Regions from separate parts of the Polaromonas sp. LjRoot131 genome, predicted to be linked through region 3. Evidence: predicted binding sites of a transcription regulator. Region 3 holds the regulator's gene; each other region holds the start of a gene.
The links. The regulator LexA, encoded in region 3, represses DNA repair genes until DNA is damaged. The targets are predictions, from matches to a motif close to ACTGTATNNNNATACAGT.
Positions count from the first base shown of each region.

Region 1: ACSQ27_RS09525 (DNA topoisomerase IV subunit B) is a predicted target of LexA. The motif match lies at 2,038-2,055, and genes of this name have one in related genera.
Region 2: ACSQ27_RS09225 (PA0069 family radical SAM protein) is a predicted target of LexA. The motif match lies at 1,593-1,610, and genes of this name have one in related genera.
Region 4: imuA (translesion DNA synthesis-associated protein ImuA) is a predicted target of LexA. The motif match lies at 1,877-1,894, and genes of this name have one in related genera.

Region 1 is NZ_CAXUPF020000001.1:2,026,523-2,029,843, reverse strand. Features, by position in the region: gene ACSQ27_RS09535 (SDR family oxidoreductase) at 1-507, opposite strand, end outside; gene ACSQ27_RS09530 (MFS transporter) at 692-1,912, opposite strand; gene ACSQ27_RS09525 (DNA topoisomerase IV subunit B) at 2,102-3,321, shown strand, end outside.
Region 2 is NZ_CAXUPF020000001.1:1,951,198-1,954,518, forward strand. Features, by position in the region: gene ACSQ27_RS09220 (GNAT family N-acetyltransferase) at 3-434, opposite strand; gene ACSQ27_RS09225 (PA0069 family radical SAM protein) at 472-1,560, opposite strand; gene ACSQ27_RS09230 (hypothetical protein) at 1,696-1,962, shown strand; gene ACSQ27_RS09235 (DOPA 4,5-dioxygenase family protein) at 1,991-2,347, shown strand; gene ACSQ27_RS09240 (acyltransferase family protein) at 2,369-3,321, opposite strand, start outside.
Region 3 is NZ_CAXUPF020000001.1:1,217,431-1,220,751, reverse strand. Features, by position in the region: gene ACSQ27_RS05625 (M14 family zinc carboxypeptidase) at 1-356, opposite strand, end outside; gene ACSQ27_RS05620 (asparaginase) at 427-1,374, opposite strand; gene lexA (transcriptional repressor LexA) at 1,507-2,211, shown strand; gene ACSQ27_RS05610 (hypothetical protein) at 2,346-2,714, shown strand; gene ACSQ27_RS05605 (D-2-hydroxyacid dehydrogenase family protein) at 2,902-3,321, shown strand, end outside.
Region 4 is NZ_CAXUPF020000001.1:1,571,039-1,574,359, reverse strand. Features, by position in the region: gene ACSQ27_RS07335 (disulfide bond formation protein B) at 1-401, shown strand, start outside; gene ACSQ27_RS07330 (SDR family oxidoreductase) at 422-1,171, opposite strand; gene ACSQ27_RS07325 (YkvA family protein) at 1,316-1,642, opposite strand; gene imuA (translesion DNA synthesis-associated protein ImuA) at 1,925-2,749, shown strand; gene ACSQ27_RS07315 (Y-family DNA polymerase) at 2,709-3,321, shown strand, end outside.

The DNA of each region.
Region 1 (3,321 bases), 810 kb from region 3:
CAGCGCCTCAAAAAATCCCACCATGGCGAATTTGGTGGCGCTGTAGGCCGTGCGGCCCGGCACGCCGATCAGCCCGGCCAGGCTGGAAACTGCCACGATGCTGCCGTGGCGCAGCTTCAGGTGGGGCAGGGCGGCGTGGGTGCACCAGACGCTGCCCCAGAGGTTGATGCGCATCAGCTGCTCATACCAGCCCAGGTCCTGGGCCTTGACGTCCTCGAACAGGGCCTGCGCCGACATGCCGGCGTTGTTGACCAGGGCATCGATGTGCCCGAAGCGCCCGATGGCGGCATCCACCAGGTGGCGGCATTGGGCCTCGATGGACACGTCGGTCTTCACGACCAGGGTCTGCGCGCCGTGCGCGGCGCATTGGCCGGCGACCTCGCCCAGCAGTGTTTCATTGCGCGCCGCCAGCACCAGCGCGACGCCGCCGCCATGTGTTTTGGCCAGCTGCCGCGCCATTTCGGCGCCTATGCCGTCGGAGGCGCCGGTGATGATGATGGTTTTCATGGTGTTTGCTCCCCCGCCTTATGGGGGCATTCCCCCGTCACTCGAAAAACCGCCGGGCAGGTTCTAAAAACAAGCCCAGATCTGATTGGCGAGTGTGAGAAGAAATTCCGGCCGTGTGTAGAGGGCAAACACCCCCAGCGACGCGATGACCGCGAGCGCCCACAGGCCGGCTTTTTTGGCCATCTCAGGCCCCTTGCGGCACGCCGGCGCGTGCAATCGGCGCTTCGCGCACCGGCAGGTTCACCAGAGCGGCAAACACACCGAGCGCGATGGCGATGTACCAGACGATGTCGTAGCTGCCGGTGCGGTCATATAAATAGCCGCCCAGCCAGACGCCCAGGAAGGAGCCGATCTGGTGGCTGAAGAATATAAAGCCGCCCAGCATCGACAGGTGCTGGATGCCGAAGATCTGCGCCACCACGGCGTTGGTCGGCGGGATGGTCGACAGCCACAGCAGGCCCATCAGGCTGGCGAAGATGTAGACGCTCAGCGGGCTCAGCGGCGCCGCCAGGAACACGGCGATCACCACCGCGCGGGAGAGGTAAATCGTCGCCAGGATTTTCCGCTTGGCGATTTTCTGGCCCAGCGAACCGGCGATGTAGGTGCCGAAGACATTGCACAGCCCGATCAGCGCCAGCGCGTAGCTGGCCACCTCGGGCGACAGGCCCTTGTCCTTGAGGTAGCTCGGCATGTGCACGCCGATGAACACCACCTGGAAGCCGCAGACGAAGTAGCCCGCCATCAGCAGCTGGAAGCTCGGGTACTTGAAGGCTTCGCGCAGCGCCTGGCCTATGGTCTGCTCGCGTTTGGCCGGCTGCCCGCCGGCAAAGCCGCCTTCGCGCAGGCCCAGCGCCAGCGGCGCGATCAGCAGCACGGCGCCGCTGAGGACCAGCAAGGCCTCTTTCCAGCCCAGGCCGCTGATCAGCAGGCCTTCGACCGGCACCATCAGGAACTGGCCGAAGGAGCCCGCCGCCGCGGCCACGCCCATGGCCCAGGAGCGCTTTTCCGCCGGGATGTTGCGGCCTATCACGCCGTAGATGACGGCATAGGTGGTGCCGGCCTGCGCCGCGCCTATCAGCACCCCGGCCGTCATGGTGAACAGAAAGCCCGTGGGCGACAGCGCCATGCCCACCAGGCCCAGCCCGTACAGCAGGGCGCCGCCCACGATCACGCGGAAAGCGCCGAAGCGGTCGGCCGCCATGCCGGCGAAGATGCCGAACACGCCCCAGGACAGGTTCTGCACCGCCAGCGCGAAGGCAAAGGTCTCGCGCGTCCAGCCCTGGGCCTGGGTGATGGGCTGCAGCCACAGCCCGAAACCGTGGCGTATACCCATGGACAGCGTGACGATGGTGGCGCCGCAGATCAGCACCTGCAGCATGGAGAGTTTTTTGGTGTCGGTGGTCATGGACGGTCGCCGTGAGCGGCGAAAAAGGAAGGGCCCGGGGCGGCAGGAAAGCTATCCGCCGACTGTAACGAAAATGGCGAAACGCTGCCGCGACCGCCCTTCGTTCCCGCGCCCGAATCGGGTGGGCTGTATGTTTGTACAGTGACTTTCCCGGCCCGGACTACAATTGCGGCAATTCTTTCATCTGCCATGGCCGACAAACTACCCACCGAATATTCCGAAGGCTCGATCCGCGTGCTCAAGGGCCTGGAGCCCGTCAAGCAGCGCCCGGGCATGTACACCCGCACCGACAACCCCCTGCACGTCATCCAGGAAGTGCTGGACAACTCCGCCGACGAGGCCCTGGCCGGCCACGGCAAGAAGATCAAGGTCACGCTGCACACCGACGGCTCGGTCAGCGTCGACGACGACGGCCGCGGCATCCCCTTCGGCCTGCACCCGGAAGAACAGGTGCCGGTCATCGAGATCGTCTACACCCGGCTGCACGCCGGCGGCAAGTTCGACAAGGGCAAGGGCGGCGCCTACAGCTTCTCGGGCGGCCTGCACGGCGTCGGCGTCAGCGTGACCAACGCGCTGTCCAAACGCCTGGAAGTCACGTCCTACCGCGAAGGCATGGTGGCCCGGCTGGTGTTTTCGGGCGGCGACGTCATTGAAAAGCTGCACCTGCGCAAAAACGGCGAAGGCGACCGCAAGACCGGCACCACCGTACGCGCCTGGCCCGACGCCAAATACTTCGAGTCGGCCGCGCTGCCCATGGCCGAACTCACGCACCTGCTGCGCAGCAAGGCCGTGCTCATGCCCGGCGTTACCGTCACGCTGACCAACGAGAAAACCAAGGACACCCAGACCTGGTCCTATAAAGGCGGCCTGCGCGACTACCTGATGCAGACGCTGAACGGCGACCCCGTCATCCCGATGTTCGAAGGCGAAGGTTTTGCCGATTCCCAGCACGACAGCTTTGCCGAAGGCGAGGGCGCGCAGTGGTGTGTGGCCTTCACCGAGGACGGCCAGCCGGTGCGCGAGAGCTACGTCAACCTGATTCCCACCAGCGCCGGCGGCACCCACGAAAGCGGCCTGCGCGACGGCCTCTTCAACGCCGTCAAGAGTTTTATCGACCTGCATTCGCTGCTGCCCAAGGGCGTCAAGCTGCTGCCCGAAGACGTTTTCGCCCGCGCCAGCTACGTGCTGAGCGCCAAGGTGCTGGACCCGCAGTTCCAGGGCCAGATCAAGGAGCGCCTCAATTCCCGCGACGCCGTGCGGCTGGTGTCCAGCTTTGTGCGCCCGACGCTGGAACTGTGGCTCAACCAGCACGTCGACTACGGCCGCAAGCTGGCCGAACTCGCCATCAAGGCCGCGCAGACCCGCCAGAAGGCCGGCCAGAAGGTCGAAAAACGCAAGGGCTCAGGCGT
Region 2 (3,321 bases), 730 kb from region 3:
ATTCAGTCGCCGCCGACCAACCCGTTCTGCATCGCCTGCTCCTGGTTCGCAAAAATCGCCATCGCGGTCAGCATGCGCCGAAAGCCCAGCTTGCGGTAAAACGGCTCCTTGCCGGCCACCGCATACAGGATGATCTTCTTGTGCCCCCTGGACAGGTCGACCAGCTTGGCCACAATGTCCTTGCCCAGGCCCACGCCCTGGTGATCCGGGTGCACCGCGATGTCGCAGATGTAAGAACAGTCCATGCCATCGGCCAGTGCCCGGCCGGCGCCAATCAACTGGCCGCCCTCATACACAAAACACTTGAACAGGCTGTTGGAGAAAACGACTTTGAGGTCGGCCGGTTTCTTCTCGCCCAGCGGCGCGATCCGGTACAAATTCGACAACGCGTCCCAATCCACATCGTCCGATGAATGTTTCCAGTCGAATGCCACGCTGAACTCCTTGTAGAACACGGCTTGCACTATACGTTCAGAACAGGTTTCCCTGCCCCGCGGCACCCGGCGGCCTGAAGCGGCTCAAATCGAGCTCGACGCGCTCGCGGTTAAAGCCCAGGCGATTGCAGGCCTTCTCAAAGCGCTGCTTGATCAGGTCGGACCACAGGCCGTAGCCTTTCATGCGCGAGGCGAAATCGCTGTCGTAGTCCTTGCCGCCGCGCATCTCCTGGATGCGCGCCATGATGCGCGCCGCGCGCTGCGGGTAGTGCAGCTCCAGCCACTCCTTGAAGATGGGTGCCACTTCCCAGGGCAGCCGAATCACGGTGTAAAACGCCGATCGCGCGCCGGCCTCCCAGGCGGCCTCCAGCACCTGCTCCATATCCTCGTTCACAAAGGGGATCTGCGGTGCCACGCTCACGCCCACAGGCACGCCGTGCTCGGCCATGGCCCGTATGGTGCGCAGGCGGCGGTGCGGCGCCGCGGCGCGCGGCTCCAGCTTGCGCGCGAGTTCACCGTCCAGCGTGGTGATGGTGACGTAAACCGCCGCCAATTTGTCAGCCGCCAGCGTGGCGATCAGGTCCAGGTCGCGCTCCACGCCGCTGGACTTGGTGATCAAGGAAAAGGGATGATGGGTGTCCCGCATCACCTCGATCACGCCACGCGTCAGCCGCAGTTCGCGTTCGGCGGGCTGGTAGCAATCGGTGGCGGAGCCTATATTGAGCAGCTGCGGCACATAGCTGCGCTTGGCCAGGTCGGCGCGCAACACCTCGGCGATGTTGCGCTTGGCGATGATCCTGGTTTCAAAGTCCAGGCCCGGCGAAAGATTGAGGTAGCTGTGTGTGGGCCGCGCATAGCAATAAACGCAGCCATGCTCGCAGCCCCGGTAGGGATTGATGCTGTAGTCAAAAAAGATGTCCGGCGAATCGTTGCGCACGATGGCGCTGCGCGCATCCTCCATCGTCACCGTGGTCTCCAGCCGCGGCGCCTCGCCGGCCGCGCTTTCTTCCAGCGTGCCCCAGCCATCGTCCCAGGCCGCACGCACGTCTTTCTCAAAGCGGTGCGGCATGCGCGTGGCGGTGCCGCGGCCCTTGATGGCATGGAGGGGGATGATGGCGTCGGACATGCTGTTCCATTGAAATTGGGCATCGAATATATACTGTATTTTTATACAGTATATTCAAGCAAAACCCTTTTTGCAAACCCCCTCAAGCGGAGCCCGCAATAATGGATTCAACGCCGAGACAAGGGGAGACATTCCATGGCACACATACTCGCAAAACTCACAGGCGCCCCGCTGGGCACCGTCAAGCAGGAGCTGGAGCACGATGCCGCCGGGCACGCCGAACAAGGCATGTACCTCGAACACCTGTGGCAGAACGCGGACAAGCCGGACGAGGTGCTGTTTCTTTTCCAGGTCAAGGATCTGGCCCATTGCAAGCAGCGCATGCGCGAGGTGCACGCGAAGGCTAGAGCCGAAAATCCCGATGTACCCCTGCCCGAGATGACTTTTCTCGACGGCTTCTAGACTGCCATCGCTTTAATCCTCAAACTCCATGCCCGATACCATCCAGCGCCCCGAAAACGTTTACGCCCGCTACCATGCCCACCTCTATTTCGGCCCCGACACCGTCGAGCAGGCGCGCGCGCTGGCCACGCGGGCCGGTGAGTTGTTCCATGTCGGCGTGGGCCGCGTGCATGAGCGCGAAGTCGGGCCGCACCCGCGCTGGAGCTGCCAGCTGTCGTTTGACAGCGCGGAGTTCGAACGCATCATTCCCTGGCTGGAGAGCGAGCGCAAAGGCCTGGATGTGTTTGTGCACGGCGTGACAGGCGACGACCTGGCGGACCACACCACACACGCCTCCTGGCTGGGGGAGCCGGCGGAGCTGAAGCTGGAGATGTTCAGGCGCTGATGAGTTTGCGCGCCGGCTGCGTCAGCGGCTGAACAAGCGTCGAAAGCGTCCCGGCACGAAAAGCGCGGGCGCGGATTCCACCCACCGATACAGCGCCTGCCCCGCGAGCAGCGACAGCGCAAAGGCCAGCAGCATACCCAGCGCATTCATAGCCGGCTGCGTAGGCCAGAAGTGGCTGACCACGGCATTGACCAGCAGGCAGACCGGGAAGTGGATCAGGAACACCGAGTACGAGATACGGCCCAAATGCTGGAGCGGGCGTTGCTGCAGCCCGCGCAGCAGCCAGTGGCCTTGCGCAAGGCCTGCCAGCCACACCAGGCCGAAGGCACTCGCCAAAGCCACCACAAGCCGGCCTCTGAAATCCAGCGCCAGGGCCAGCGCGCCCAGCACCGCCATGGCGGCGAGCCAGAATCCGCGTTGCGCACCTGCTGCGCGCGAGGCCCAGAAGGCCAGCATGCCCAGTGCATAGGCGCCGAAAAAATACAGGGCGCTGATGTCAAACAACGGGTCCCGGTTGAACACCCCCAAGGAGAGCAGCGCGATCAGCAGGACCGTCATGGCACCCGCCGATACCGCCATGCTGCCACGCATCGGCCGCGCGGCGGCAAACACCAGCACCGTCATCGCATAGAGCTGGAAGTCCATGGCCACATACCAGACACCGGCCGACAGCGCCTCCTGGCCCAGCACATCCTGCAGCAGCAGGCCATGCGCCAGCAGCTGGAACAGCGTGGGCGCCGCGGGCACCGAGGGATGGTCGAACCAGGGCCTGACCAGTGCGGCCACCAGCACGCTGACGGCGAGCGCGGCCAGATAGGGTTTGACGAGCCGCGCATAACGACGAAGCATCAAGGTGCCCGGCGCCTCGAACACAGCCGTGCCCTGCGGCGCCAGCGAAGCAGCGGCCAGGAAACCAGCCGCGACCAGGAAGAACTGCACCGCCATGCGGCCGTAGCCGTAAAGCCAGTCCATGA
Region 3 (3,321 bases):
ACGTTGTAGACCGGGATGAACAGGTAGACCGTGCTGCCCAGCGCGGCCAGGCGCTCCGGCTCCAGGCACAGGTCGCGCACCAGCGCCATGCAGGCGTCTATGCCTTCGGGCTCGCCGGGGTGGATGCCGTTGTTGTTGAAAAAGACGGCGCGCCCCGCTCGCCGGATCTGCTCGCGGTCAAACACGCCGTCGGCGCTCACGATCCCCGCGTGCAGGGGCACGCCGGCGTCGGAAACGCCAATCTGCGAGAACTGCAGGATGCCGGGACAACGCAGCGCCAGCGCTTCGTAAAACCGGATGCAGGCATCCCAGGTCGTGGTCTGGTTCTGGTTGCCGAGTTCGTACGGGGTTTGCATGGAAGGTCCGCGAAGGTCAAAAAAAGGAATGGGTTGAAACCCGGCGCGCCTGCGATGCCGGGCTCGGGAATCAGGCCAGCAGTTGCAGGATCAGCTGGACCCTGGCCTTGACCGGGCTCAGGCCGTCTGAATCCGGAATTGCGTCAGCCGGGGTCGGCAGCACCCGCCCGGCGGTGCAGCGGCTGGCGCGAACCACCTTGATGCCCGCGGCTTGCGCCTTGAGCAAGGCAGCCTCCAGTTCGTGGTGCAGGCTGCCGTTGCCGGTACCGGCCACCACCAAGCCCTGCACGCCCTGTGCCTGCAGGGCTTGCACGATGGCGCCGCCGGCGCCGGCATGGTTCATGAGGACTTCGACACGGGGCACGGCGGTGCTGGCCAGGCTGGCGATGGTTCCAGCGGCGGCCTGCACGCGGCCCGCCTGGGCTTGCGGCCAGCTGCGCAGCTGCCTCAGCCGCCCCTCCTCCACATAGCCGATGGGTCCGGCATCGCCCGAAGTGAAAGGGTCAAGCCGGTAGGTATGTGCCTTCTGGACGTCCGCCGCACCGTGGACCACGCCGGCGCACACCGCCACCACGCCCTGTGCTCCCGCATGGCGCGCCACCGCCACCGCATCCAGCAGGTTTTGCGGCCCATCAGGAGCCAGCGCCGTAGCCGGGCGCATCGCGCAGGTCAGCACCACGGGTTTGGCCGGCGCCAACAGCGCTTGCAGGAAAAAAGCGGTTTCTTCCAGCGTATCGGTGCCATGGGTGATGACGATGCCCTGGACGTCGGGCTGCGCGAGGTAATGACTGACGCGCGCGGCGAGCTTGGCCCACACCGCAAAACTCATGTCCTTGCTGTCGACCTGTGCCACCTGCTCCGTCAGCACCGTGCCGGCCTGCGCAAGGGTGGGGATCGCGGCCAGAAGCTCTTCGACGCCCACCTGAGCGGCGGTGTAGCCGATGTTGTCCGAAACGTTAGCGGCCCGCCCGGCAATCGTGCCGCCGGTGCCCAGAATCACAATATTTTGAGGATGCATGGAAAGTGATCTTGCAATCTTTTAAAAACTGGATGAAAATACAGGTACTGGATATTAAAACAGGTCGACGGCAGGCAAACAGTTTGCAGCCCTCAGTTCTGCCTTTATCTGAAGAACCATAGGAGTCCCGCCATGAGCATCCTCGCCGATTTCCCGCATTTTCCCTCCGAAGGTCCCAAGCTCACGGCGCGTCAGCAACAAATCCTGGAACTCATCCAGAGCGCCATCGCCCGTACCGGCGCACCGCCCACCCGTGCCGAAATCGCGAACGAACTGGGTTTCAAGTCCGCCAACGCCGCCGAAGAACATCTGCAGGCGCTGGCCCGCAAAGGCGTCATTGAGCTCGTCAGCGGCACTTCTCGCGGCATACGCCTGCGCGGCGACACCCTGCGTTCCATCAACGAATCGCGTACCAAACAGTTTTCCCTGCCGTTGCAAAGCCTGGCCCAGCTCGCCCTACCTTTGGTAGGGCGGGTTGCTGCTGGCAGCCCGATTCTCGCGCAGGAACATATCGAGCAAACCTATTATTTTGAAAGCAGCCTGTTTCAGCGCCAGCCCGATTACCTGCTCAAGGTTCGCGGCATGAGCATGCGCGACGTGGGCATCATGGACGGCGACCTGCTGGCCGTCAAACAGGCCAAGGAAGCCAAGAACGGCCAGATCGTCGTAGCCCGCCTGGGCGATGAAGTCACCGTCAAACGCTTTCGCCGCAACAAGAACCTGATCGAGCTTTTGCCCGAAAACCCCGACTTCAACATCATTGTGGTCGAGCCCGGTGAGCCGTTTGAACTCGAAGGCCTGGCCGTCGGTTTGATACGCAACACCATGCTGATGTAAGCCTTCCGATCCGGCCATGCACCAGGTGGCGGGCGTTTGGCTGTTATAGCCAACACCCTGGTGCGGCGGCCCTGCCGGCCTGTTGCCGGTCCGAAATCCTGCCTGTGTAAACCTCTCTCATACAGGAGTTCATCATGGGAATCGTCAGTTTTTCACATTCACCCCTTCTGTCCCTCCTGCTGGCTCCCGTGCACGCGCTGGCAGCGTGGTTTGTGCCAGCCCAAACCAGGTCCGACCGGTTTTCCGCGCCCGCACGCGCCCAGCGTGCAACCGGCCAGTTGGTCCTGCCTTTTTCCTCGGGTGCCGCTGCTGCACCGCGCGAATCCACCCAAGCCTGCAAGGCACGGCCCCAGGCCCCCACTCCCAGCCGCCTTCGCATCGTGCGCGAATTCGATGCCAATGTCAGCCCGGCTTGCGCCGGCCGCATGGTCATCTCCGGCCGTATGGCCGACGTCTGCGCGGAGCTTGAACGCATGGCCCAGCGCGAGGCCGCCTTGCAATAAAAAAGGCCCTGCCCGCCTTCGGCGGCTCTGAGGGGGGCGATTTCCCGGCTGCACGAAGGTCCATGAACCCGCACGGTGCGCAGCGGCAAGACTGAAATGCCGCGGCAAGTTTCCTTGCGATACAAAATGCGCGCATTCGGGTAGCCCTTCCCGCAAGGAAGAAAAATCTTGCAGGCACAATATCGGCATGAATATTGTGATCCTCGACGACTACCAGGATGCAGTGCGAAAACTGAACTGCGCTGCCAAATTGGAGGCCTACCCCGCCAAGGTCTACACCAACACCGTCAAAGGCATAGGCCAGCTGTCCGTCCGGCTCAAGGATGCCGACGTGATCGTCCTCATCCGCGAACGGACCCAGCTCAACCGGCAGGTCATTGAAAAACTTCCCAAGCTCAAACTGATCGTGCAGACCGGCCGTGTCGGAAGCCATGTCGACGTCGCCGCCTGCACCGAGCGCGGTATCGCGGTCGCCGAAGGCACCGGCTCGCCCACGGCACCGGCCGAGCTGGCCTGGGCACTGGTCATGGCCGCCATGCGCCGCATTCCCCACTACGTGGCCCACCTCAAGCACGGCGCCTGGCAGCAGGCCGGCCTCAAGTCGGCC
Region 4 (3,321 bases), 350 kb from region 3:
GGCTGGAGCCGTGCCCCATGTGCATCGTGCAGCGTTACGCGCTGGTGCTGGTGGCGGTGGTGGCGGCAGTGACCGCCATCGCCAAAAGTCGCGGCTTCCTGATGGCCGGTTCGGGCCTGATGGTGTTGCTGGCCGGCTTTGGCGCTTTTGTCGCGGCGCGCCAGAGTTTCCTGCAGTGGTACCCGCCTGAAATCGCCTCTTGCGGCCGCGATTTTTACGGAATGATCGAAACCTTTCCGCTCAAGCGCGCTATTCCCATGATCTTCAAGGGCAGCGGCGATTGCACCAAGATCGACTGGACCTTTCTGGGCGGCTCGATTGCCAACTGGTCCTTTGTCTGCTTTGTGGTGATTGCATTGGTGGGCCTGCTGTTGATCGCCCGCCTCGCGCGCAGGCGCTAGACCCACCGGAATCACCTGGATCACGCGATGGTCAGGCCACCGTCCAGGATGAACTCACTGCCGACGGCATAAGTTGATTCATCCGAGGCCAGGAACACCACGGCCTTGGCGATTTCCACGGGCGAGCCGAAGCGGTGCAGCGGGATCACGGCCGTCAAGCCATCCTTCATTTGCTGCAGCGCGTCGGCCGGCATGCCCAGCTTGCCGTAGATGGGCGTTGTCACCGTGCCCGGGCTGACGGTGTTAAGCCGTATGCCCCTGGTAGCCAGTTCCCCGGACAGCGTTTTGGCCAGTGAGATCAAGCCGGCCTTGGTTGCCGAATAGACGCTGGAGGCTGGCATGCCCAGGTGTGCATTCACCGAGCCGTTGAAGATGACCGAAGCCGGGTTCGCGAAAGTGCCCAGCAAAGCCTGCAGCAAAAAGAAGGGCCCTTTGAAATTGACGGCCATGGAACGGTCAAACGCCGCCTCGTCCCAGGCTTCAAGCGGCATGAAAACCCCTATGCCCGCATTGATGAAGGCCACGTCGAGCAGCCCGAACGCATCGCGCACCTGCTGCGCCAGTTTGGCCTGCGCCTGAAGGTCGCCCGCGTCGGTTTGCGAGAAGAGGGCATCGCCGCCTAGTTGCCGGCGTGCCTCAGCCAATGATTCGTCGCTGGAGCCGGTCACCATGACACGCGCGCCTTCGGCCAGAAACTGTTTGGCCGTTTCAAGGCCTATACCCGAGGTGCCGCCTGTCACCAGCGCGCGTTTGCTGTGCAATCTGTTCATCAAAATTTTCCTGGAATGTGAGGTAGCAAGTACCGGTATTCCAAGAGTAGGCCTGGCGGGCATTCAGGGCTCGCCGGTTCCGGACATGCGTTTGTGGTTCGCCGGCGCTAGCCAGACGTTCACGAAAGAGGGGATATCTGGCGCTTACCCGAACCACTCGGCCAGCTTCTTTTGGGTTTCTTCCCGGACCGTGTCATCGATGTGCAGGCCCACCATCCCGAACGCGGCGGCCAGTACCCCCAGGTCATCGACGTAGCCGACAACCGGCGTGATGTCGGGAATGGCATCGACCGGTGAGATGAAGTAGACCAGTGCGCTGTAGATCACGGTCCGGGCCCATGCCGGCGTATCCGGCCGCTGCGCGGCGTAATAGAGCCACAGGGCCTTCTCAATGACGTTGCGCCCGGCGCGCAGGGCGAAGTTCTTCACTTTTTCCCAAAAATTTGCATCGAAATATGCACGGGCTTCCATGGTTCGTCCTTGTGTTTTGGTAGGGCCAGGCTTGCCGTTGGTGCCTGGTTCATCAGCGCTCCTGAAACCCCCCGAGTGAGCCGACAAACCGGGGAAGACAAATTTACTGCTGCGACGCTGCACAAGCCATTACGGGGGATTACGCGGCTTCTTCCGGGAAATCAGGATAGGGCCAAGGTGGGTTATCCCGGCGGATGTGGGGTTTTGCTGGCACGGGGGCCGATCACCTTCTATACTGTATATAAATACAGTCATTGGTCTTACCTGATTTGAGCCTGCCCCATGCTTTCCCCGATTCCTGCAGACCGTGCTTCGCCGGACCTGGGCAGCCTGTCCCAGGTCTGGCGCGCTGGCGAGCTGGGCAGTGCGAGCCTGCAGACCGTCGGCACCGGCTATGCAGGGCTTGACCAGGTGCTGCCCGGGGGCGGCTGGCCGCAGGGGGCCTTGATCGAGTTGCTGCAGCCCCAGGCGGGCGTGCATGAATGGGGCCTGGTGGCGCCGGCGCTGGCGGCCCTGCAGGCAGAGGCGCCCGGCGGACTCACCGTGCTGGTGGGCGCGCCCTGGCTGCCCTTTGGCCCCGCGCTGGGTGCGCGCCGGCTCAACATGCAGCGATTGCTCAGCGTGTACGGCAAGCCCGGCGATGCGCCCTCACTGCTCTGGGCCACGCGCGAAGCCCTGCAATGCGCCGACGTGCACTGCGTGCTGGCCTGGCTGCCCGATGCGCGCAGCGCGCACCTGCGCCGCCTGCAGATAGCCGCGCATTCACACAACAAGCTGTTGTTTGTTTTTCGCCCGCCGCGGGCGCAGCAGGAGTCGTCGCCCGCCCCGCTGCGCCTGCTGGCCGAAGGCACCGTGAACGAAGCCGGCAACCTGCTGGTGCATGTACTCAAGCGCCGCGGCCCGCCGCTGGCTGCGCCGCTGCTGCTGGACACCCGGCCGGCCCGGCTGGCCGCGCTGCTGGCGGCCAGCCGCGAAAGGGCGCGGCGCCAGCGCGAAGAGGCCGGTATTCCCCTGCTGCTGCCTTCGCTGGTGTCGCTTCCCCTCAGTTCACCCCGGAGTCCCATCCATGCGCTGCTGGATCGCATTGCACATCTCGACCATCACTGAGTCGGGCGCCGAGGGCCGGCCGGTGCTGGATGCCGCCGCGGTGCAGCGCACGGTGGCCAGCCTGGCGCTGGGCCTGACGCCGCGCGTGGCGCTGGTCGACGAGGCGGTGCTGATGGACGTGACGGGCAGCCTGCGCCTCTTCGGCGGGCTGGCGCGGTTGATGCAACTGCTGGCGCAGCGCCTGGCCGCTTTTTTTGACGAGAACGGGCTGCAGGCCGAAGTGGCAAGGGCGCAGGGCGCGACCTCGCTGATCGCGCTGGGCCGCTTGCGGCAACAGAGGGAGCAGGAACAAGGCCGCGCCGCCGGCGTGAAAAAGCGCGTCGCCGACTTGCCCATGCACACCTTGACGGCCGTCCGCCCGCACCTGGGTGTGCTCGAGCGCGTAGGCTGCCGCACCTGGGACGACCTGCTGCGCCTGCCGCGCGACGGCGTGGCCCGGCGCTTCGGCGCCGAGCTGTTGCAGGCGCTGGACCGCGCCCGCGGCAGCGCGCCCGACGACTATGAGTGGCTGGTACTGCCCGAGCACTTCGAGGAAAAGCTCGAGCTCAATGCGCTGGTCACCCATGCCCCCG